Regions from separate parts of the Streptomyces sp. NPDC002088 genome, predicted to be linked through region 2. Evidence: riboswitches for the same ligand, from Rfam matches in the RefSeq annotation. Region 2 holds a riboswitch; the other holds the start of a gene.
What was found. Region 2 has a riboswitch for glycine ahead of gcvT (glycine cleavage system aminomethyltransferase GcvT). Riboswitches for the same ligand answer to the same signal wherever they lie in the genome.

Region 1: linked by a shared signal. The riboswitch ahead of gcvP (aminomethyl-transferring glycine dehydrogenase) and the one ahead of gcvT (glycine cleavage system aminomethyltransferase GcvT) in region 2 are both predicted to bind glycine.

The regions. Positions count from the first base shown of each region.
Region 1 is NZ_JBEOXO010000035.1:8,685-19,977, reverse strand. Features, by position in the region: gene ABT114_RS43625 (APC family permease) at 1-62, shown strand, start outside; gene ABT114_RS43620 (hypothetical protein) at 167-685, shown strand; gene ABT114_RS43615 (hypothetical protein) at 663-1,088, opposite strand; gene ABT114_RS43610 (TOBE domain-containing protein) at 1,302-1,697, shown strand; gene ABT114_RS43605 (molybdopterin-dependent oxidoreductase) at 1,770-2,258, opposite strand; gene modA (molybdate ABC transporter substrate-binding protein) at 2,467-3,288, shown strand; gene ABT114_RS43595 (ABC transporter permease) at 3,285-4,142, shown strand; gene ABT114_RS43590 (ABC transporter ATP-binding protein) at 4,264-5,355, shown strand; gene ABT114_RS43585 (TOBE domain-containing protein) at 5,430-5,849, shown strand; gene gcvP (aminomethyl-transferring glycine dehydrogenase) at 5,932-8,817, opposite strand; glycine riboswitch at 8,998-9,094, opposite strand; gene ABT114_RS43575 (PRC-barrel domain-containing protein) at 9,209-9,580, shown strand; gene ABT114_RS43570 (DNA polymerase IV) at 9,747-11,150, opposite strand; gene ABT114_RS43565 (MerR family transcriptional regulator) at 11,208-11,293, opposite strand, start outside.
Region 2 is NZ_JBEOXO010000044.1:9,808-21,100, forward strand. Features, by position in the region: gene ABT114_RS46635 (ABC transporter permease) at 1-397, opposite strand, end outside; gene ABT114_RS46640 (enhanced serine sensitivity protein SseB C-terminal domain-containing protein) at 961-1,761, opposite strand; gene ABT114_RS46645 (enhanced serine sensitivity protein SseB) at 1,897-2,700, opposite strand; gene ABT114_RS46650 (AAA family ATPase) at 2,865-3,539, opposite strand; glycine riboswitch at 3,711-3,812, shown strand; glycine riboswitch at 3,813-3,920, shown strand; gene gcvT (glycine cleavage system aminomethyltransferase GcvT) at 3,959-5,077, shown strand; gene gcvH (glycine cleavage system protein GcvH) at 5,196-5,573, shown strand; gene glyA (serine hydroxymethyltransferase) at 5,588-6,850, shown strand; gene ABT114_RS46670 (L-serine ammonia-lyase) at 6,936-8,303, shown strand; gene ABT114_RS46680 (glycoside hydrolase family 25 protein) at 8,901-9,458, shown strand; gene ABT114_RS46685 (MOSC domain-containing protein) at 9,523-10,065, shown strand; gene ABT114_RS46690 (NADPH-dependent F420 reductase) at 10,084-10,746, opposite strand; gene ABT114_RS46695 (EF-hand domain-containing protein) at 10,915-11,127, opposite strand; gene ABT114_RS46700 (helix-turn-helix domain-containing protein) at 11,178-11,293, opposite strand, start outside.

The sequences.
Region 1 (11,293 bases), on a different contig from region 2:
GGGAGGTCCTGCGCGAGGCGGAGCCGGACCGCGCACGCCGTCCCCGCGTCCACACCGGCTGAGCAGAGCCCGGAGCGTCAGGGCCCCGTCAAGATCGGGCCGTACGGCGTCAGAGCACCATCAGCGGCCGTGTCCACGCCGTCGGCGCACGCCTACCGTCGACTTCATGGGACGCACCACACCACTCCCCCCGGACGGCGACCGCCACTGGCGGAACAGCGCCTGGCTCGCGGTGGGCTGCGCCCTGGTCTTCTGCGGCCTGACCTTCCTGGTCGACTGGGACGCCGGAACCCTGACGCCGGCGCGGGCCGTGCTGTGGCTGGCCATGACCGCCGCGGTCCTCACGGTCCTCCTGCCGCAGCGCGTCAGCGCGGGACCCGGCTGGCTGGCGATACGCGGCCCCGTACGCGGGCGCATGGTCCGTACCGACGCGCTGACGGACATACGGCAGTACCCCGGCGTCTCCGGACACCTGGTCCTGCGGGACACCTACGGCCACCGGATGGAACTCGACCCCCGTGTCCTCGTCGCCAATCCGCTGCTCTGGCACGACCTGGACACGGGCGCGCGCCGCTCACGCGAACGCGGCACGCTGTGGGAGGGCACCGAGGTGCTGGAACGGCTGGGCCGGGAGATCGACGACGCGACCGCGCGGGCCGTGCTCAGGGAGTCCGGGATTTCCTGAACAGCGTGCGCCGCGGCGGACGCGCCACGACCTGCCCGTAACGCATACGGCCGGCGATCTCGACACGCAGGACGACCGGGGTGTCCGGTGCGCCCGCCGGACGCGTCCTGATCTGGGCGTAGTCCATCACCAGGGAGTCGGTGTCCACGACGACGCCCGGCCGGGTGACCAGCCGCAGGGCACCAGCGTGCATGTCGAGGTCGATGTGCAGGGTGTGGTGCGTGATCACCGCCCGGGTGAAGTCGAGCGTGACATCACCCCAGGAGGACTCGATCACCATCCGCCGCGGCACCACCCAGCCGTCGCCGCGCACGGCCGAGGCGCCCTGCTGCTCGATGCGGACGACGTCCTTGGCCTCGGCTCCCCCTGCCGCGGCGGGCAGGTCGGCCGTCAGGACGGCCAACTCTCCCAGCGTGCGGGCGGACAGGGCACGTCCACGACCCGGTCCCGGTCCGCGTGCGAGGCCCGCAGCCCGGGCGACGCGCCCGTATGCGTGAGCTCAGCCGACATACCCTCACCCCGATCATCGCCATCGACGAGTAACGCTATATCGCGTTATACCCAACGACCAACCCCACGTCCACCACCACCCGTTCCCGGCCCTATCGTGACCCGTATGCAGTCCTACACAATCGGCCAGGCGGCGCGGCTGCTCGGCGTGAGCCCGGACACCGCCCGGCGCTGGGCGGACGCGGGCCGGGTGAACACCCATCGCGACGAGAGCGGCCGCCGTCTCATCGACGGAAAGGACCTCGCCGCGTTCTCCGTCGAGCTCGCCAGGGCCGGAAACGCCGAGGAAGACGCCCCGTACACCTCGGTCCGCAACGCCTTCCCCGGCATCGTCACCGCGATCAAGCTCGGCGACGTGGCGGCCCAGGTGGAGATCCAGGCCGGCCCGCACCGCCTGGTCTCCCTGCTCACCCGCGAGGCCGTGGAGGATCTGGGCCTGGAGGTCGGCATGGAGGCCACCGCCCGGGTGAAGTCGACGAACGTGCACATCGACCGCGTCTGAGCAGGGGTGGCCCCCTTCAGCCCGGCCGCCCAGCCCTCGCCAACGCCCCTGCGGACGTCACGGGCGTCCGGTTCACGGAGCTGCCGCTGACCCACGACCGGGTGTGGCCGGCGTCGGCGGCCGGCAATCGTAGCCCCCGTCGACCCGTATCGCGCTGATGCCGCTGATGTGCCGGGCCCCGCAGCGGTCCTGCGGCAGCACGAGCTGCGGTCCGGCGTGATCGAGGGGGGTGTCGTCGATGCTCACCGCGAGCAGAACCGGGGCATGCGCGAAATCGGGGTCGATCTCGGCCCAGGACAGCAGGGCGTGGTGCCCGTCCGCGCCGGAGACGGCGATCAGAAAGCGCAGTCGGTCCTTGCGCCGGACCGGGTCGAAGCCGGGCCCCGCGTCGGACAGCACGTCGTACAGGCGCGGCCCCGCGAACCGGTGGTGCTGCGTGCCGCTGGTGGCGCACTCGAAGCTGACCCGCACCCGGTGCTGACGCCAGCCGAGCAGGTCCGGCACGGTCAGGCGGGTCGGGCGGGCGAGGTCGCCGATCAGGGAGAGCTCCGCGAGCGTCACGTGCCACCACCTCCCGGATGACGGTACCCGGACGACAGCCCCGTACAAACGCACATGCCCACCCCAACCCCGATTGCAAGCAGATCATGCGATGCCACAGGAGACTTACGCCTTGCATATGCGGCAGTATCATCGCTGCGCGGCCCACACGAGGCCGTGGAAGGGCCCGACGGCTCTTAGGTGAAGCAGCAGAGGGAGTAGACCCGTGATGACCCGTCCCGCACGCCGGACCCGCCGCACCCTGCAGATGGCCGGTGCGGGTGCCGCCGCGTTGCTGGCCCTGAGCGCCTGCTCCTCCTCCGACTCGGACTCGTCCGCCAAGTCCGACTCCTCGGCGTCGGCGTCGCCGAAGCTCTCCGGCACCGTCACCGTCTTCGCGGCCGCCTCCCTCAGGGAGAGCTTCACGACCCTGGGCAAGGACTTCGAGAAGGAGCACCCGGGCACGAAGGTCACCTTCAACTTCGGCGGCAGCGACACCCTCGCCGCCAGCATCACCAGCGGCGCCCCCGCCGATGTCTTCGCCGCCGCCAGTACCAAGACCATGGCGATCGTGACGGACAAGAAGGACGCCGCCACCACGCCCGTCACCTTCGTCCGCAACCAGCTGGAGATCGCCACCCTGCCGGGCAACCCCGACAAGATCGCCTCCCTGAAGGACCTCACCAAGTCCTCGCTGAAGGTCGTCCTGTGCGACAAGACGGTGCCGTGCGGCGCCGCCGCCCAGAAGGCCCTGGACGCCAGCAGCCTCAAGCTGACCCCGGTCTCCTACGAGCAAGATGTCAAGAGCGCCCTGACGAAGGTCGAGTTGAAGGAGGCCGACGCCGCGGTCGTCTACAAGACCGATGTGCACGCGGCGGGTGACAAGGTGGAGGGCGTGGAGTTCCCCGAGTCCGCCGACGCCATCAACGACTACCCGATCGCCCTGCTCAAGGACGCGCCCAACGCCGAGGCCGCCAAGGCGTTCATCGCGCTGGTGCAGTCCGCCGAGGGCCAGAAGGTCCTGACCGAGGCCGGGTTCCTGAAGCCGTGACCCCGACCGACAAGGCCGACACCGCGGGCGACACCCTCAGAGGCGGCCCGCGGCGTGGCCGTGTCCTGACCGGAACCCGGGGCGTCCCGCTTCCTCTGCTGTTGCCCGCGCTCGTGGGCCTCGCCTTCCTGCTCCTGCCCCTGATCGCCCTGCTTGTACGGGCGCCCTGGAGCAGCATGCCCGAGCAGCTGACCAGCGCCGAGGTCTGGCAGGCCCTCCAGTTGTCCCTGGTCTGCGCGACGTCGGCGACCGCGGTGAGCCTGGTCATCGGCGTCCCGCTGGCCTGGGTGCTGGCCCGCACGGACTTCCCCGGCCGTGGCTTCGTGCGCGCCCTGGTGACCCTGCCCCTCGTCCTCCCCCCGGTCGTCGGCGGCGTGGCGTTGCTGCTCGCGCTCGGCCGCAACGGGGTCGTCGGCCAGTGGCTGGACGCCTGGTTCGGGATCACGCTGCCGTTCACCACGACGGGCGTCGTCGTCGCGGAGACGTTCGTGGCGATGCCGTTCCTCGTCATCAGCGTCGAGGGCACGCTGCGGGCCGCCGATCCGCGCTACGAGGAGGCGGCCGCCACCCTGGGCGCCTCCCGCTTCACCGCGTTCCGCCGGGTCACCCTGCCGCTGATCGCGCCTGGCATCGCGGCGGGCGCCGTCCTCGCCTGGGCGCGCGCGCTCGGCGAGTTCGGCGCGACGATCACCTTCGCGGGCAACTTCCCCGGCCGTACCCAGACCATGCCGCTCGCGGTCTACCTCGCCCTGCAGAACGACCCGGAGGCGGCGATCGCGCTCAGCCTGGTGCTGCTGGCCGTGTCGATCGCGGTGCTGGCGGGCTTGCGGGACCGTTGGATGACGGCGTCATGACGCCCGGCCGAGCAACACGGACCAGCAGGCCACGACGACCTCCGTGGCACCCCCTGCGCCTGCCGAAGAGCACCACGAAGACCTCTGCCCACACCCCCCGACCATGCCGGACGATTCCTTCATGACCGATCTCGACGCCGCCAAGGCCGGCCTCGCCTCCGAGGACACGCGCGGCCAGGGCCTCGACGCCCGTCTCGTCGTGGACCGCGGCGCCTTCCGCCTCGACGTGGCGCTGTCCGCCGCACCCGGTGACGTCGTCGCTCTGCTCGGCCCGAACGGCGCCGGCAAGACCACGGCCCTGCGCGCACTCGCGGGTCTCGTCCCGCTCACGGGCGGCCATCTGCGTCTCGACGGTGTCTCGTTGGGCCGTACACCTCCCGAGTCCCGCCCGGTCGGCGTGGTCTTCCAGGACTACCTGCTCTTCCCGCACCTGACGGCTCTGGACAACGTGGCCTTCGGACCGCGCTGCCAGGGCGCGAGCAAGGCGCAGGCCCGTGCGCAGGCCGCCGAATGGCTGGACCGTATGGGCCTGGCCGACCACACCGGCGCCAAGCCCCGCCGTCTCTCGGGCGGTCAGGCGCAGCGCGTCGCCCTCGCCCGCGCCCTGGCCACCCACCCCCGCCTGCTGCTCCTCGACGAACCCCTCGCCGCGCTGGACGCCCGCACCCGCCTCGATGTACGGGCCCAACTCCGCCGCCACCTGGCCGAGTTCGAGGCGGTCGCCGTCCTGGTCACCCACGACCCGCTGGACGCCATGGTGCTGGCCGACCGACTGGTCGTCGTCGAGCATGGCCGCGTCGTCCAGGAGGGCACCCCGTCCGACATCGCCCGTCATCCCCGTACGGACTACATCGCACAGCTGGTCGGCCTGAACCTGTACCGGGGGCAGGCCGAGGGCCACACGGTCCGCCTCGAGGCGGGTCCGGCCATCACCACCACCGAGGACCTCTCGGGGGGAGTCTTCGTGGCCTTCCCTCCGAGCGCGGTCACCCTCCACCGGGACCGTCCCACCGGCTCCAGCGCCCGCAACCTCTGGCGCTGCGAGGTCGCGGGCCTGGAGACCCACGGCGACCAGATCCGCGCCGGCCTCACCGGCGAACTCCCACTCGCCGCGGACCTGACCACGGTCGCCGCGGCCGAACTCGACCTGCACCCGGGCGCACCGGTCTGGGCGACGGTGAAGGCGACGCAGACGCACGCGTACCCAGCCTGACACCGAGACGCGGTTACGGTGGGGCCACCCAGGCCCAAAGCCTGACAAACCCCACCTTCTGTGAGGCATCCCCCATGAGCCTGAGCATCCGCAACCAAATTCCCGGCACCGTCACCGCCGTCACCCGCGGCGAGGTCATGGCAACCGTCAAGGTCCGCCTGGCCGGAGGCCAGGACCTCACCGCGGCGATCACCCTGGAGGCCGTCGAGGAACTCGGCCTCACGGCGGGCTCCGCCGTACGCGCCCTGGTGAAGTCGACGGAGGTCTCCCTCGCCACGGACGGGGTCGACGGCCTCTCCATCCGCAACCAGCTCCCCGGCACGGTGCGTGACGTCGCCACCGGCGGTGCCATGGCCACCGTCAAGGTCGCCGTCGACGGCGCCGAACTGACCGCGGCGATCACCAAGGACGCCGCCACCGACCTCGGCCTGTCGGCGGGCTCCCCCGTCATCGCCCTGATCAAGTCGACCGAGGTGTCACTCGCGTCCGCCTGACACGCAGGGGCTCCCCGCACCCCAAGAGGGACGCGGGGAACTGCGCGACCGGCAGACGACGCACCGGACGTCCCGCGGAGGCTCAGTCCTCGTACGCGTCCAGCGGCGGGCACGAGCAGACCAGGTTCCGGTCACCGAAGGCCTGGTCGATACGGCGCACCGGCGGCCAGTACTTGTCCGCGGCCGAGACACCGGCCGGGAAGACGGCCACCTCGCGGCTGTAGGCGTGCTCCCACTCCCCGCCGAGCGCCGCGGCGGTGTGCGGGGCGCCCCGCAGCGGGTTGTCGTCGGCCGGCCACTCGCCCGCGCCGACCTTCTCGATCTCCGCATGGATGGCGATCATCGCCTCGCAGAACCGGTCCAGCTCGATCAGGTCCTCGGACTCGGTCGGCTCGATCATCAGCGTCCCTGCCACCGGGAACGACATCGTCGGCGCGTGGAAGCCGTAGTCGATGAGCCGCTTGGCGACGTCGTCGACGCTCACGCCGGTCGCCTTGGTGAGCGGGCGCAGGTCGATGATGCACTCGTGCGCGACCAGCCCGCCGGGGCCGGTGTAGAGCACGGGGTAGTGCGGCTCGAGCCGCTTGGCGATGTAGTTGGCGGAGAGCACCGCCACCTGCGTGGCCCGCTTGAGGCCCTCGCCGCCCATGAGGCGGACGTACGCCCACGAGATCGGCAGGATGCCCGCGGAACCCCACGGGGCCGCCGAGATCGGGCCGACCCCGGTCTCCGGTCCGGCCGCGGGCTGCATCGGGTGGTTCGGCAGATACGGCGCCATGTGCGCCCGTACGGCCACGGGGCCGACGCCGGGACCGCCGCCGCCGTGCGGGATGCAGAACGTCTTATGCAGGTTCAGGTGCGAGACGTCGCCACCGAAGTGCCCCGGCTGGGCGAGCCCCACGAGCGCGTTGAGGTTGGCGCCGTCGACGTATACCTGGCCGCCCGCCTCGTGCACCTGCGCGCAGATGTCGGCGACATGCTCCTCGAACACGCCGTGCGTGGACGGGTACGTGATCATCAGCACCGAAAGCTCGTCGCGGTGCTTCTCGATCTTCGCCCGCAGGTCCTCGACGTCGATCTCGCCGTCCTCGGCGGTCTTCACGACGACGACCTTCATGCCGGCCATGACAGCGCTGGCGGCGTTGGTGCCGTGCGCGGAGGACGGGATCAGACAGACGGTGCGCTGCTCGTCCCCGTTGGCCCGGTGGTACCCGCGTACGGCGAGCAGACCGGCCAGCTCGCCCTGCGACCCGGCGTTGGGCTGAAGGGAGACCTTGTCGTAGCCGGTGACCTCGGCGAGCCGCTCCTCCAGCTCATGGATGAGCGTGAGGTAGCCCTGCGCCTGCTCGGCGGGCGCGAAGGGGTGCAGCTGGCCGAACTCGGGCCAGGTGACCGGCTCCATCTCCGTGGTCGCGTTGAGCTTCATGGTGCAGGAGCCCAGCGGGATCATGCCGCGGTCGAGCGCATAGTCGCGGTCGGCCAGCCTGCGCAGATAGCGCAGCATCGCGGTCTCGGAGCGGTGCTGGTGGAAGACCGGGTGGGTCAGGTACGCGTCGGTGCGCAGCAGCGCGGCCGGCAGGGCGTCCTCCATGGCCGCGTCCAGCGCCTCGATGTCGGCCTCGACCCCGAACGCCGTCCACACGGCGGCGATCTGCGCCCGCGTGGTGGTCTCGTCGCAGGCGAGGGACACGTGGTCGGCGTCGACGAGGTACAGGTTGACGCCGTGCTCGCGCGCCGCGGCCACGGTCTCGGCGGCCCGGCCCGGCACCCGCGCGGTGAGCGTGTCGAAGAAGGCGCCGTGGACGACCTCGACACCGCCAGCGGTGAGACCCGCGGCGAGGAGCGTGGCGTAGCGGTGAGTGCGCTGAGCGATGGCCTTCAGGCCCTCGGGCCCGTGGTAGACGGCGTACATGCCGGCCATCACGGCGAGCAGCACCTGCGCGGTGCAGATGTTGCTGGTCGCCTTCTCCCGGCGGATGTGCTGCTCACGCGTCTGCAGGGCGAGGCGGTAGGCCCGGTTCCCGTCCGCGTCGACGGAGACGCCCACGAGCCGCCCCGGCAGGCTGCGCGCGAACTTCTCGTGCACGGACATGTAGCCGGCGTGCGGCCCGCCGAAGCCCATCGGCACACCGAAGCGCTGCGTCGTACCGACCGCGATGTCCGCGCCGAGCTCGCCCGGCGAGGTCAGCAGCGTCAGCGCGAGCAGGTCCGCGGCGACGGTGACGAGCGCGCCCAGCTCGTGGGCCTGGTCGATGACCGGCTTGAGGTCGCGCACGGCACCGGAGGCGCCCGGGTACTGGATCAGCACGCCGTTGATCTCGCGCTCGGCGATCTCGGCCGGGATGCCGTCGCTGAGGTCGGCGACGACGACCTCGACGCCGGTCGGCTCGGCGCGGGTCTCGATCACGGCGATGGTCTGCGGCAGCGCGTCCGCGTCGACCAGGAAGAGGCCCTTCTTGTTCTTGCCCATGCGCCGGGACAGCGCCATGGCCTCGGCCGCGGCCGTGCCCTCGTCGAGCAGCGAGGCGCCCGACGTCGGGAGTCCGGTGAGCTCGGCGACCATGGTCTGGAAGTTCAGCAGCGCCTCGAGACGGCCCTGCGAGATCTCCGGCTGGTACGGCGTGTACGCCGTGTACCAGGCCGGGTTCTCCATGACGTTGCGCAGGATGACGGGCGGCGTGAACGTCCCGTAGTAGCCGAGACCGATCATGGAGCCGAGTACCTGGTTGCGGTCCGCGAGGGAGCGCAGCTCGGCCAGCACCTCGGCCTCGGTGCGCGCGCCCGGCAGGTCGAGCGCGTCAGCGTTCTTGATCACATCCGGCACCGCGGCTGCCGTGAGCTCGTCCAGCGAGCCATAGCCGACCTGCGCGAGCATCTTGGCCCGCGCCTCGTGGTCGGGCCCGATGTGGCGCTGCTCGAACGGGATTCCCTGTTCGAGTTCGGAGAGCGGAATGCGGTGGGCGGTCATTGCGGAGGCCTCCTGGTCTGACGCGACCTGCGAGGGGCACCACGGCGTGGGTACCCGGACGGCCTCCCCCTCTGTCATCTCAACCTGAGAGCTTCACCGGCTCGCCCAGGAAGGGGTTGCCGGCTTTCACCGTCGGTGAGGGCGGGAGCCGTCGACACCCGCCCTGCTTTCCAGAGTGACCTCGTCCGTGCGGTACGTGGGCCTGAGAGATTCCGGGGAGGATTTGCTCCTTCGGCGCCTCCGACAATGTTCCGGAGGACTCTCCCGCACGGGGTCAGCAGCCGTTCGCCAGCCTACCAGCGAGGTCGGCACCGGATCCTTCGAGTGGCCACCTTCCTGAATGTGCTCTTTTGTAGTGCTTACGGATGAGTTGCGACCAAGAGGAGGGCCCGTGCAGACCGAAATCGATCCGCGCAACCTGATCGGCCGCAAGGCGTTCGACCGCAATGGCACCAAGATCGGCACGATTGACGAGGTCTACCTCGACGACGCGACCGGTGTGCCGGAGTGGGCAGCCATACGTACCGGCCTGTTCTCAAGGGACGCCTTCGTCCCGCTCGAGCCCAGCGAACTGATCGAGGGCGCCCTGCGTGTCCCCTTCGACCGCGCCCTGATCAAGGACGCCCCCGACTTCGGCGTCGGCCGCCACCTCTCCCCCGAACAGGAACTCCAGCTCTACCACCACTACGGCCTCGACATCGCCGCTCCTCCCCCATTCCCGGACCGCGACTTCGGCAAGCTGGCCGGCACGGACGAGGCCTGAAGGCCGCCTCCCGGCCGGGCCGACGGACCGGGCGCGCTCCGCCCGGGAACACGCGCCGGGGCCCTTCCGCGCCGGCCAAGCCCCGGCAAGGCACTGGGGCCCCACGACGCTCATCCTGCCTCTGCTTCCCGGGAAAGCCGCCCCTTGGCAAACTGCCGCACCGCGCTCACCCCGAGGCAGCCGACCGCTCCCCCGCGACACCGGGGTCCGCAGCCAGGGCCCCGTCCTCCTCCGGTCTTCGCCGCACCAGCGGCAGCGGATCCGCCGGTTCCAGATCCGGGTCGTCGATCCGGAAAGTCCGTACACGCCCCGGTTCCGAGTCGGGCGTCTCGAACCGCACGGTGACCCGCCCGAGGCCGCTGCCCTGCACCCACCCGTGCCCGTACTCGGCATGCCACACGTCGTGCCCCGCCGGCCAACGCCGCTCGACCTGCTCCCGCGGCTCCTGGACGGGCTCGTCCACCGTCAACTCCTCCACCGCACCCTCCGCCCGCTCACTGGCCGCCTGCGCGAACAGATCCTCCTGCGTGTAGTCGGCGAGCCCGGACACTCCCACCCCGAGCAGTCGCACACCGCCCGTGGTGTCCACGGAGTCCAGCAGCCGGGCGGCCGCCTCCCGTACGACCGCCGGATCGTCCGTGGGTCCCCGCAGCGTCTCGGACCGGGTCAGCGTGGAAAAGTCGTACCGCCGCACCTTCAGCACGATGGTCCGCCCCGACAGCCCGGCCCCGCGCAGCCGCCGCACGCACCGGTCGGCCAGCCGCTGCACCTCGAACCCCACCCTGAGCCGGTCGTGGATGTCCACGTCGTACGTGTCCTCGACCGACACCGACTTGGCCTCCCGCTCGGCCACCACGGGCCGGTCGTCGCGCGCCAGCGCCATGGCGTGCAACGCGTGCCCGTGCGCCTTGCCCAGCAGCCGTACGAGCTCGTCCTCGCCCGCCTCGGCGATCCCGTCGACCGTGGTGATCCCGGCCCGCCGCAGATGGTCCCCTGTGGCCGGCCCGACGCCCGGCAGCGTCCGCACCGACATGGGCCCGAGCAACGCCCGCTCGGTGCCCGGCTCGATCAGCACCAGCCCGTCCGGCTTCGCCTGCTCGGAGGCGATCTTCGCCAGCATCTTGGAGGCGGCAAGCCCCACGGACCCCGTGAGCCCGGTGCCGGTCCGTATGTCGGCGCGCAGCTTCAGGCCGGCCAGCCGGGCCGACTCCGCGTCCCAGGCGGCTTCCCCGGCCTCCAGGTCCACGAACGCCTCGTCCAGGCTCAGCGGCTCCACCAGCGGCGACAGCGCTCGCAGCAGCCCCATCACCTGCTCGCTGATCGACCGGTAGAACCCGAAGCGCGGCACCAGGTACGCCGCGTTCGGAGCCAGCCGGCGCGCCTGGGCCATGGGCATCGCCGAGTGGACCCCAAAGACCCGCGCCTCGTACGAAGCGGTCGCCACCACCCCGCGCGGCCCGAGCCCGCCCACGACGACGGCCTTCCCGCGCAGGCTCGGCTTGGACGCCTGCTCCGCCGAGGCGAAGAAGGCATCCATGTCGAGATGCAGGATCGTGGGCGCGGTTCTCACATCTCCGATGCTGCCCTACGCCACTGACAATGCCCCGGTACGGCTCCGGGGCAGGGCTCAGACGGCCCGGTTGCGCCGCCGCGCCAGCTCGTCGGCAGGGTTGGGCCCGACCAGGGTCTCGCCCGTGTCGATCCGCTCCCCGT
Region 2 (11,293 bases):
TCGTGGCGCCGAAGGCGACGACCAGCGACACCCAGGAGCCCTCCAGGATGCGGGTGGCGATGTCGCGGCCGAACTTCGGCTCCACACCGAGCGGGTGGTCCCAGCTCATGCCGCCGAAGTCGCCCTTGGGCAGCGAGGTGTTGGGATCGATCAGGTCCTGGTGCAGGGCGTTCGGGTCCAGGCCGAACAGCGCCTGGAGGGGCCGGGAGAGCACCGCGAGCAGGATGAGCAGGATGACGATCACGCCACCGGCGACCGCCACCTTGTCCTTCTTGAAGCGGGACCAGGCGATCTGCCCCAGGGAACGGCCCTCGATCTGCCCCTTCTCGACACCGACGAGCACAGCCTCCGGCTGTACCTCGGCTGCCGATCCGGTGGTCTCGATCGGTGCGGTCACGGTGACCCGACCCCTCTCGCCGGTGGTGACCGGCCTTCATCCGCCGCTGTAGACGGCTTGGTTCACTTACCTGCTACGCGGCCTGCGCCGAAGGAGTGCGGCCCAGCTGTCCAGTTGATCCTGGATTGGCGCCGATAGGCACTCGCTCACTGGATCCACGGCCTCGCGTCTGAGAGGCGAGTCTTCAACGCATTCACGATCACACGCCAGGCCTCACAGAGAATGTATGCGCAACCGTGATGCCGATCTGGGTGATCCGTTATCCGAACACGGGGCTTCGCCCTCCGGAGATCGGCCTTCCGGCTCCCCGCGTCGCGATGCGAACAAGCTCTCCCGGCAAGGTACTTGCCGGGCCTGGGGCCGACCCGCTTCCCTCAGCGGGTCGAAGGGGCCGTCGTGAACTGCGCGGATCGGGTCACCGCGCACTCGCTCGCGGCCAAGGCCCCAGCTCAGGCCAGGTATCGCCGCGGCTGATCCCCCGTTGGGGACGGCTCACGCACCACCGTCGCCAGACCTCACGGCCGCCGGGGTCGGCGGTCCGTAACGGCTGCCGGGGTCGGCGGTCAGTAGGGGCGCGAGCCCGGGTAGCCGTAACCGCCCGCGGGAGCCTGGGCCGGGGCGGCCGCCGCGTGGGCCTCGCGGTCGTAGAAGGGGCGGGCGTTGGCCCGCATCCACATCACGACCGGGTCGTGCTCGTCGGACATCGCCACGGTCGACACCGGCAGCCCGTCCGGCACCGCGCCGATGGACTGCTGCATCATCCCGCGGACGGAGTCGACGGCGGGCGGCGAGGTGTCGTACACGTCGAGGCCGATGGCGAGGTACGGCGCCCCGAGCGCGGGCTGCACCCAGGCGCGGCGCAGCGCGCGGACCGCCGGGGTGCGGTGGGCGTTCTGCGCGAGCAGGGCGTAGAACTGGGGGATCTCGATTCCGGGCTCGGACAGCCGCAGCGGGCCGGCCGGCTGGCGCTCCAGGCCCGTCGCGATCCGGCGCAGGTCGAGCCAGGGGATGCCGAGGCCGCCGCCGGGGGCGTGCGGGTTCAGCCAGAGGCCGAAGTGGTCGGGGTACAGCGTGCGGGCGACGTCGAGGCCGTCGACCACCTCGTACGAACGGTTCCAGCCGCTGGCCGAGAGCTCCTGGGCGGAGGTGACACAGGGCGCGTAGCCGTAGCCGTCGACCTCCATGTTCCCGTACTGGGCGTCCGGGGAGCCGGCCTGGCCGTGCCACAGCAGCATCCAGACCTGGCCGGAGGACGGGGTCGCGAGCGCACGAAGGAGCGCCTCGTAGGCGTCGTAACGCCCGGGCGTCACCTGGCGCAGCATGTGCTCGACCTGCCCGGTCGCGGCAGTGCCGCTCGCGCTCACCCTTTACCGCCCCTTCGAGAAACGTGGCCTTGGATATGAAACCACCTTAGGTGGCTCGTTAGACAACAGCCGCCCAGGAGTTCGAGGGTTGTTCTGCGTTCGGGGGTTGTTCCGCGTCGGCGGGTGCGGTCGTTCTCAGTGGCCCCGTTGGTAGAACGGGCGTACCCGCTCCCGCATCCAGTCCGTCACCGGGTCCTCGACCACGTCCAGGAGGACGAGGTTCACCGGCCACTGGACGGCGACCTCGGCGAGTGCCCGGCCGAGCGCGTCCATGGGGAGGACACGCAGGTCGCCCTCCCACTGGGACAGTTCGACGCCGACGAACAGGACGGGGTCGCCGGTCTCGATGGCGGCCAGGCAGCGGCGGGCGGTCAGTACGACGCCGGTGTCGGCGAACTCGGCCGAGGCCGCGGCGAGGAAGTCCACCGGGTCGTCCTGCCAGTCGGGCTCGAACAGCCGCACCCGGCCGCCGCCGGCGAACCCGTCCAGCGGGGTCCGCCCGCTCCGGCACAGCTCGGCCACGGCGGCCGGCGGCAGCGGGATGCCCACCACGCCGTCCGGGTTCACGACGATGCCGACCTGCGGCGGCAGACCGCGGGCGAACTCCACGGCGGGCGCGACGGTGTACGACATGTGCGAGCCGACGACCTGCCGGAACTGCTCCTCGGAGCTGAAGACCGGCACGTACACCTGGCCCTCGATCTCCAGCGTGGGCAGGTCGAGCGGGCCGCTGTGCGGGCCTCCGCCGTTGGGCAGCGGCACCCAGACGAAGCTGCGGCCGAGCACCTCGACGATCCGTCCGCCGGCCGTCGGGACGCCGAGGGAGGCGGCGAGCACCTCCTCCAGCTCGTTGCCGGGCCATCCGCCGTGCGAATGGGGGTGCGCCTGTGCGGGGAAGCCCGCCGGGAAGTCCGCGGGAAGGTCCGCCGGGAAGTCCATCTCTCTACCGCCTGCTGGAAACCGCTGCTGTGGCTGGAAAGGCTAACCGGTACGGACCCCGACGGAATCGTCCCGGAGACCGATCCGCCGCCTGCCACGAACCGATCCGCGCGGACCGCGCCTCCGTTCCGCCGCGGCCCCACCGCCCCGGAAACCCGTCCGGCTCAGGTCGTGAAGGCGATCCGGCGCAGTACGTCCGCCGCGTTCCGGTCCAGCAGCACCGCCGAGCCGCAGCCCGGGGGCAGCTCGCCCTTCTCCACGGCGCGCAGCAGGCGGGCGGCCGCGCGGCGGTGGCGCAGGAAGGCGTAGCGCGAGACGCCCCGGCCGCGGTCGTGCTGGCCCTCGAGCGCCGTGCCGGGGGTGACGTCGAGCAGCAGCAGGTGCAGGGTGCCGCCCCGGCTGCGGGCCTCGCGGGCCAGCCAGTCGCGCACCCAGGTCTGGGTGCCGCAGTCGTGCACGACGACTCCCTCGCCGGTGCGCAGGGCGCGGCGCAGTCCGGCGTAGTGGGCGAGGCGGACCAGCGGGCGGTAGACGGCGTACGGGAGGAAGCGCGGCGCCCGGGCGTCCCAGCGGTCGCGGGTGTCCTGGGAGTCGATGCGTACGCCCCGTACCGCCCGCCGCATCAGCGTGGACTTGCCGCTGCCGGGCAGGCCGGTGATCACGACCAGGTCGCGGGGGCCGAAGACCAGGCCGTGCGGGCTGTGCCCGGAGCGCTCGCGCAGATCGCGGACGACCGGCGCCGGCCGCGGGCCGCACGCCTCCACGGCCGGGGCCGCGGGCTGCTTGGGCAGTGCCGCGGCCGAGCTGGTGGCGTACGCCGTGATCCTGTTCACCGTGATCGTCCTCCCCTGGGGTCAGGTAAGTCCTTTCCCCACCGAGCGTAAAGAGAAGGTAATGCGCGGTGTCTCGCTTTTTCGTTCGCGTACCGCCACAGCCCGGTTACAGATGCGGCCTGCCCCTCGGCGGGCGATGCGTGCAATGATGTGCGCGCCAACTGCATACCGGCCGCTTGAATCCGCGCGGGAGAGTCCCCAGCAGCAGTGCTGCACTGGGGCGCCGAAGGAGCAAGTCCCTCCCTTGAATCTCTCAGGCCCCGTTACCGCGCGGGCGAGGCACATCTGAAAAGCGGGCCGCTGCGTCAGCGGCTCCACCCAAGGTGCAACCCATGATCAGGTGTGATCATGGCGAACCTCTCAGGTTCCGATGACAGATGGGGAGGAAAGACCTCGCCCGTCATGCCCTGGGAGACGACCGACCGATGAGCAGTACCCCACTCCGTCACACCGCCCTCGATGCCCTGCACCGCTCGCTCGGCGCGACGATGACCGACTTCGCCGGCTGGGACATGCCCCTGCGCTACGGCTCCGAGCGCGACGAGCACAACGCGGTGCGCGCCAAGGCCGGCCTGTTCGACCTTTCGCACATGGGTGAGATCACGGTCACGGGGTCAGAGGCGGCGCAGCTGCTGAACTACGCCCTGGTCGGCAACATCGCCTCCGTCGGCGCCGGCCGCGCCCGCTACACCATGATCTGCCGGGCCGACGGCGGCATCCTCGACGACCTGATCGTCTACCGGCTGGGCGAGACGGAGTACATGGTCGTCGCCAACGCCTCCAATGCCCAGGTCGTGCTGGACGCGCTCGTGGAGCGTTCCGCCGGCTTCGACGCCGAGGTCCGCGACGACCGCGACGCCTACGCCCTGATCGCCGTCCAGGGCCCCGAGTCCCCCGGCATCCTCAAGTCCCTCACCGACGCCGACCTCGACGGCCTGAAGTACTACGCGGGCCTGCCCGGCACCGTCGCCGGCGTCCCCGCGCTCATCGCGCGCACCGGGTACACCGGCGAGGACGGCTTCGAGCTGTTCGTGAAGCCGGAGCACGCCGTCGAACTGTGGCAGGCCCTGACCAAGGCCGGCGAGGGCGTCGGCCTGGTCCCCTGCGGCCTGTCCTGCCGGGACACGCTGCGCCTGGAGGCGGGCATGCCGCTGTACGGGCACGAACTGAGCACCTCTCTGACCCCCTTCGACGCGGGGCTCGGGCGGGTCGTGAAGTTCGAGAAGGAGGGCGACTTCGTGGGGCGTACAACGCTGGAGGCGGCCGCCGAGCGCGCTGCTTCGCAGCCCCCGCGCGTCCTCGTGGGCCTGATCGCCGAGGGCCGCCGCGTCCCCCGCGCCGGGTACGCCGTCGTCGCCGGCGGCGAGGTGATCGGCGAGGTCACCTCCGGCGCCCCCTCCCCCACGCTGGGCAAGCCGATCGCCATGGCCTACGTCGACGCGGCACACGCGGCGCCGGGCACGCCGGGAGTCGGCGTGGACATTCGAGGCAGCCACGAACCGTACGAGGTCGTGGCGCTGCCGTTCTACAAGCGCCAGAAGTAGACACTGGGCGCGGTCCTTACGTTCCTTACGTGACACCGCGCACATTTCCGCTGCTCACCAGCGGTTCCAGCAGCCCCCCATTCACCAGCACTCCCCCGCGTACAGGAGAATTCAGGCCATGAGCAACCCCCAGCAGCTGCGCTACAGCAAGGAGCACGAGTGGCTGTCGGGCGCCGAGGACGGCGTCTCGACGGTCGGCATCACGGAGCACGCGGCCAACGCGCTCGGCGATGTCGTCTTCGTCCAGCTCCCGGAGGTCGGTGACACGGTGGCCGCGGGCGAGACCTGCGGCGAGCTGGAGTCGACCAAGTCGGTCAGCGACCTGTACTCCCCCGTCAACGGTGAGGTCACCGAGGTCAACGAGGACGTGGTGAACGACCCGTCGCTGGTGAACTCGGCTCCCTTCGAGGGCGGCTGGCTGTTCAAGGTGCGCGTGGCGGAGGAGCCGGCCGACCTGCTCTCCGCCGACGAGTACACCGCTTTTTCCGCCGGCTGAGGAGTCACGTACACATGTCGCTTCTGAACACGCCCCTGCACGAGCTCGACCCGGACATCGCCGCCGCCGTCGACGCCGAGCTGCACCGCCAGCAGTCCACCCTCGAGATGATCGCCTCGGAGAACTTCGCCCCGGTCGCGGTCATGGAGGCGCAGGGCTCGGTCCTCACCAACAAGTACGCCGAGGGCTACCCGGGCCGCCGCTACTACGGCGGCTGCGAGCACGTCGACGTCGCCGAGCAGATCGCCATCGACCGGGTGAAGGAGCTGTTCGGCGCCGAGTACGCCAACGTGCAGCCGCACTCGGGCGCCTCTGCCAACCAGGCCGCCCTGTTCGCCCTGGCTCAGCCCGGCGACACCATCCTCGGCCTGGACCTGGCCCACGGCGGCCACCTGACCCACGGGATGCGGCTGAACTTCTCCGGCAAGCAGTTCAACGTGGTCGCGTACCACGTGGACGACTCCGGCCTGGTCGACATGGCCGAGGTCGAGCGGCTCGCCAAGGAGCACCGCCCGAAGGTGATCATCGCGGGCTGGTCGGCGTACCCGCGGCAGCTGGACTTCGCCGAGTTCCGCCGGATCGCGGACGAGGTCGAGGCCTACCTGTGGGTCGACATGGCGCACTTCGCGGGCCTGGTCGCGGCCGGCCTCCACCCGAACCCGGTGGAGTACGCGGACGTGGTCACCTCCACCACCCACAAGACGCTCGGCGGGCCCCGCGGCGGGATCATCCTCGCCAAGAAGGACTTCGCGAAGAAGCTGAACTCGTCCGTGTTCCCGGGCTTCCAGGGCGGTCCCCTGGAGCACGTGATCGCGGCCAAGGCGGTCTCCTTCAAGGTCGCGGCGAGCGAGGACTTCAAGGAGCGCCAGCGTCGTACGGTCGAGGGGGCGCGGATCCTCGCCGAGCGTCTGACGGCCGCCGACACCCGCGAGGCCGGCGTGAACGTCCTGTCGGGCGGCACCGACGTCCACCTCATCCTGGTCGACCTGCGCGAGTCCGAGCTGGACGGGCAGCAGGCCGAGGACCGCCTCCACGAGGTCGGCATCACGGTCAACCGCAACGCCGTCCCGAACGACCCGCGCCCGCCGATGGTGACGTCGGGCCTGCGGATCGGCACGCCGGCCCTCGCGACCCGCGGCTTCCAGGCCGAGGACTTCGCCGAGGTCGCGGACGTGATCGCGGAGGCGCTCAAGCCGTCGTACGACACCGAGGCGCTCAAGGCCCGGGTCAAGGCCCTGGCCGACAAGCACCCGCTGTACCCCACCCTGGGGCAGTAGTACCGCTGTACGGGGCACCGCGCGCACACTGAGAGGTGAGCCCGGTGCCCCACCCTTTGTTCCACCCCCGTTCTGAGGAGTCACCGTGGCCATCTCGGTCTTCGACCTGTTCTCGATCGGCATCGGCCCGTCCAGCTCCCACACGGTCGGCCCGATGCGCGCGGCACGCATGTTCGCCCGCAGGCTGCGCAACGAGGACCTGCTGGCCTCCGTCGCGTCCGTCCGCACCGAGCTGTACGGCTCGCTCGGCGCGACCGGCCACGGCCACGGCACCCCCAAGGCGGTGCTCCTCGGTCTGGAGGGCGACTCGCCGCGCACGGTGGACGTGGAGCGGGCCGACGAGCGGGTGGAGGAGATCAAGGAGGCGGGACGGATCCGGCTGCTCGGCGAGCACGAGATACCGTTCTCCTTCGACGACGACCTGGTCCTGCACCGCCGTAAGACACTCCCGTACCACGCGAACGGCATGACCCTGTGGGCGTACGACACCTCGGGGGCGGAGCTGCTGTCGAAGACCTACTACTCCGTCGGCGGCGGCTTCGTCGTCGACGAGGACGCGGTGGGCGCGGACCGCATCAAGCTGGACGACACGGTCCTGAAGTACCCCTTCCGCACGGGGGACGAGCTGCTGCGCCTGACGAAGGAGACGGGCCTGTCGATCTCCGCGCTGATGCTGGAGAACGAGCGCGCCTGGCGTACGGAGGATGAGATCCGCTCCGGCCTCCTGGACATCTGGCGGGTGATGCAGGCCTGCGTGTCACGCGGCATGTCCCGCGAGGGCATCCTGCCGGGCGGTCTGCGGGTGCGTCGCCGCGCGGCGGTGACGGCGCGTCAACTCCGAGCCGAAGGCGACCCGTTGGCCCACTCCATGGAGTGGATCACGCTCTACGCGATGGCGGTGAACGAGGAGAACGCGGCCGGCGGCCGCGTGGTGACGGCTCCCACGAACGGCGCGGCGGGCATCATCCCGGCCGTCCTGCACTACTACATGAACTTCGTCCCGGGCGCGGACGAGGACGGCGTGGTCCGCTTCCTCCTCGCCGCCGGCGCCATCGGCATGCTCTTCAAGGAGAACGCCTCCATCTCCGGCGCCGAGGTCGGCTGCCAGGGCGAGGTCGGCTCCGCCTGTTCCATGGCGGCCGGCGCCCTCGCGGAAGTCCTGGGCGGCAGCCCCGAACAGGTCGAGAACGCCGCCGAGATCGGCATGGAACACAACCTCGGCCTGACCTGCGACCCGGTCGGCGGCCTGGTCCAGATCCCCTGCATCGAACGCAACGGCATGGCCGCGGTGAAGGCCGTCACGGCCGCCCGCATGGCGATGCGCGGCGACGGCTCCCACAAGGTGTCCCTCGACAAGGTCATCAAGACGATGAAGGACACCGGCGCCGACATGAGTGTGAAGTACAAGGAGACGGCGCGGGGCGGGCTGGCGGTCAACATCATCGAGTGCTGAGGGGACGGGCCCTGACCAGCGCGTTCGTGTCTTTCAGTGCTGTCGGGGCCTCCCCTGCTTACGCGGCGGAAAGTCCCTGAAAAATCCCTGGGAAGACACCCTGAGATGGGCGTCGGATCTGGGAGTTCGTGACGCTCGCCGGATGGCGAACCGCAGCGGTCCGGGCCAGCGGGCCATCCTGCGCAGTGACGTGGCGGGCTCGGTGGGCGCCGCGTAGAGCGGCACCCTCGTCCTGGACTGCGAGGGCCTGTCCAAACTGGTACGACGACGTGCACCCGAGCTCACCGAGTGGCCGTCTGCCGCCGGGGCCGAGGACATCAGTCTGCTCTGCGGATCGGCCATCGAGGTCATCAAGGTCATCAAGGTCTGACCATCCGACACGGCCCAGATCGGCCGTTCCGTCCACGTCGATCGCGGGCCCACCCGCTTCCGACCGGTCCCCACCGCCGCCGGCGCCGGCCGTGGAGCAGCCGGTCCGGCCGACCCGCGATGCTGCTGATATTCCGCCAGCGGCGAGGGATCACCCATGCCAAGGCGGGGCAGGCATACACCAACTCCAACTCCTGTCCCCCCACTGACAGTCAAGGGAGCCCCCACATGCTGCGCGGCATCGACGTGAGCGCGTACCAGTCCTCGTCCTACGACACGGACGGTCTCTCCTTCGTCTTCATCAAGGCGTCGGAGGGGCGTTCGTACGTCAACCCCAGACTCACCGCCCAGACGAAGCACGGCCGTGACGCCGGCCTGGTCGTCGGTTTCTACCACTTTCTCTGGCCCGGCAACATCACCGACCAGGCGGAGTACTTCGTGAGCAAGGCCCCGGAGAAGGCGGGCGACGTCCTCGCCGTCGACTGGGAGACGACCAGCGAGGGCACGCACGCGAGCAACGCGGAGAAGGACCGGTTCATCCGGAAGGTGAAGGAGCTGCGGCCGAACAATCAGGTCGTGCTCTATTGCAATCGCCATTTTTGGTTGAATGTGGACACTACGTCCTACGCCGGTGACGGTCTCTGGATTGCGGACTACGTGACTGCAGGCAAGCCCCGCATCAAGGCGAAGTGGCGCTTCCACCAGTACACCGACGATCCGCGGGACAAGAACGTGGCGGACTTCGCGAGCAAGGCCGCCCTGCGGGCGTGGGCGACCGTGGACTGATCGCTGCCCTTAGGCTCCGACCTGCGGCCGGACAGCGACCGCAGGGAAAAGGGAGCTTCTCGACATGGGTGGGACCATCGCTGCGGTCAGCAGCAACGGCGCGTACTCCTTCACCAAGCCCAACCGCGACAGCATCACGCTGCTCGCGGGGCTCGGGGTGGAGGGGGACGTGCACGCGGGTACGACGGTGAAGCATCGGTTCCGGATGGAGAAGGATCCCTCGCAGCCGAACCTGCGGCAGGTGCACCTCATCCACGAGGAGCTGTTCGACGAGGTGCGGGAGGCCGGGTTCGAGGTGGCGGCCGGGGAGCTCGGGGAGAACGTCACCACCCGTGGGATCGATCTGCTGGGGCTGCCCGTGGGGACCCGGCTGCGGCTCGGGGGCGAGGCCGTCGTCGAGGTGACCGGGCTGCGCAATCCCTGCGCGCAGATCGACACCTTCCAGAAGGGGCTCATGAAGCAGGTCGTCGGGCGGGGCGAGGACGGCACGGTGCGGTTCAAGTCCGGGATCATGAGTGTCGTCCTCACCGGCGGTGCGGTGCGGCCCGGGGACTCGATCGAAGTCGAGCTGCCGGATGGGCCGCACCTGCCGCTGGAGATCGTCTGAGCGAGGTGAGGTGCGGCGCTATGCGCGGAACTCCGGCTTGCGTTCCCTCGGCGCCTCCGCCAGTGCCTTGGTGACCGCCTCGACGCCGGCCTGCAGACCGTAGACCGGGGTGCCGGGCTGCTGGCGCCAGGAGTCGTCGATGCCGCCCGCGTCGACGGTGTCGAAGCCGAGCTCGTCGATCAGGGCCCGTACCTTCGCCTTGGCCGCCGTGTCGTCGCCGGCGACCGGGAGGGCCATGCGGCCGGGGTCGCCGGCCGGAAGCGGCCGCTCCAGGATGTCCTGGGCATAGGTGCCGTTGAACGCCTTGATCACGGGGTGGCCGAGGTGCCGCTCCGTGAAGCGGCTCTCGGTGAGGCCCTCGTCCTCGATCTCCACGATCCTGCCGTCCCGCTCCTGCGGGTAGTAGTTGCCGGTGTCGATCACGGCGACGCCCTTCGCCGCGCCGTCCAGCAGGCCGGACGGGAGGTTCGGGACCGCCTTCACGGGGACGGTGACCACGACGACCTCGGCGTCGCGCGCCGCCTGCTCGGCCGGGACGGCGGTCGCGCCGGTCTCCTCGGCCAGCGCGGTGAGGGTGCGCGGGCCACGGGAGTTGGCCACGGACACGTCGTGGCCGAGGGCGGTGAGCCGCCGGGTCAGGTTGCCGCCGATGTTGCCCGCGCCGATGATGCCGATCTTCATGACTGGCCCTCCGGAATTGATGCACATGCATGCTTCTTGCGTGGCATCAACCCCGGAGGTCCGGCCGCTATTCCGGAGCCGTGGCAACCGGGTGAACGGCCCGCTCAGACCCCGGCATGACGAAGGGGCGCCCGCCGCCGCGAAGGCCGGGCGCCCCTTCCACGTGCGTCACTTGCTCAGGTAGGTCCAGAACTCGTCGAACGACAGGACCTTGTCGCCGTTGAGGTCACGGGTCTTGATGATGGCCTCCGCGACCGACTCCGTGACGTTCCAGTCGCCCTCCTGAGCCAGGGCGGCCTTGAACTCGGCGGCGGTGATGGAACCGTCACCGTCCGTGTCGATCCGCTGGAACTGCTTGCGTGCTTCCTCGATGTCGGCCATCGATCCGCCCCTCTTCGTCGTACCTTGCTGTCATCCTGACGCAGGTCAGATTAACGGCCAGTCCGAACACGCAGCGCAGCGACCACCCAGGCGAACTCCTCCTCGTGCGAGGACTGGGGTTCGAGGCCGTTCACGATGGCCGACAACTCGCGATAACGGTTGACCC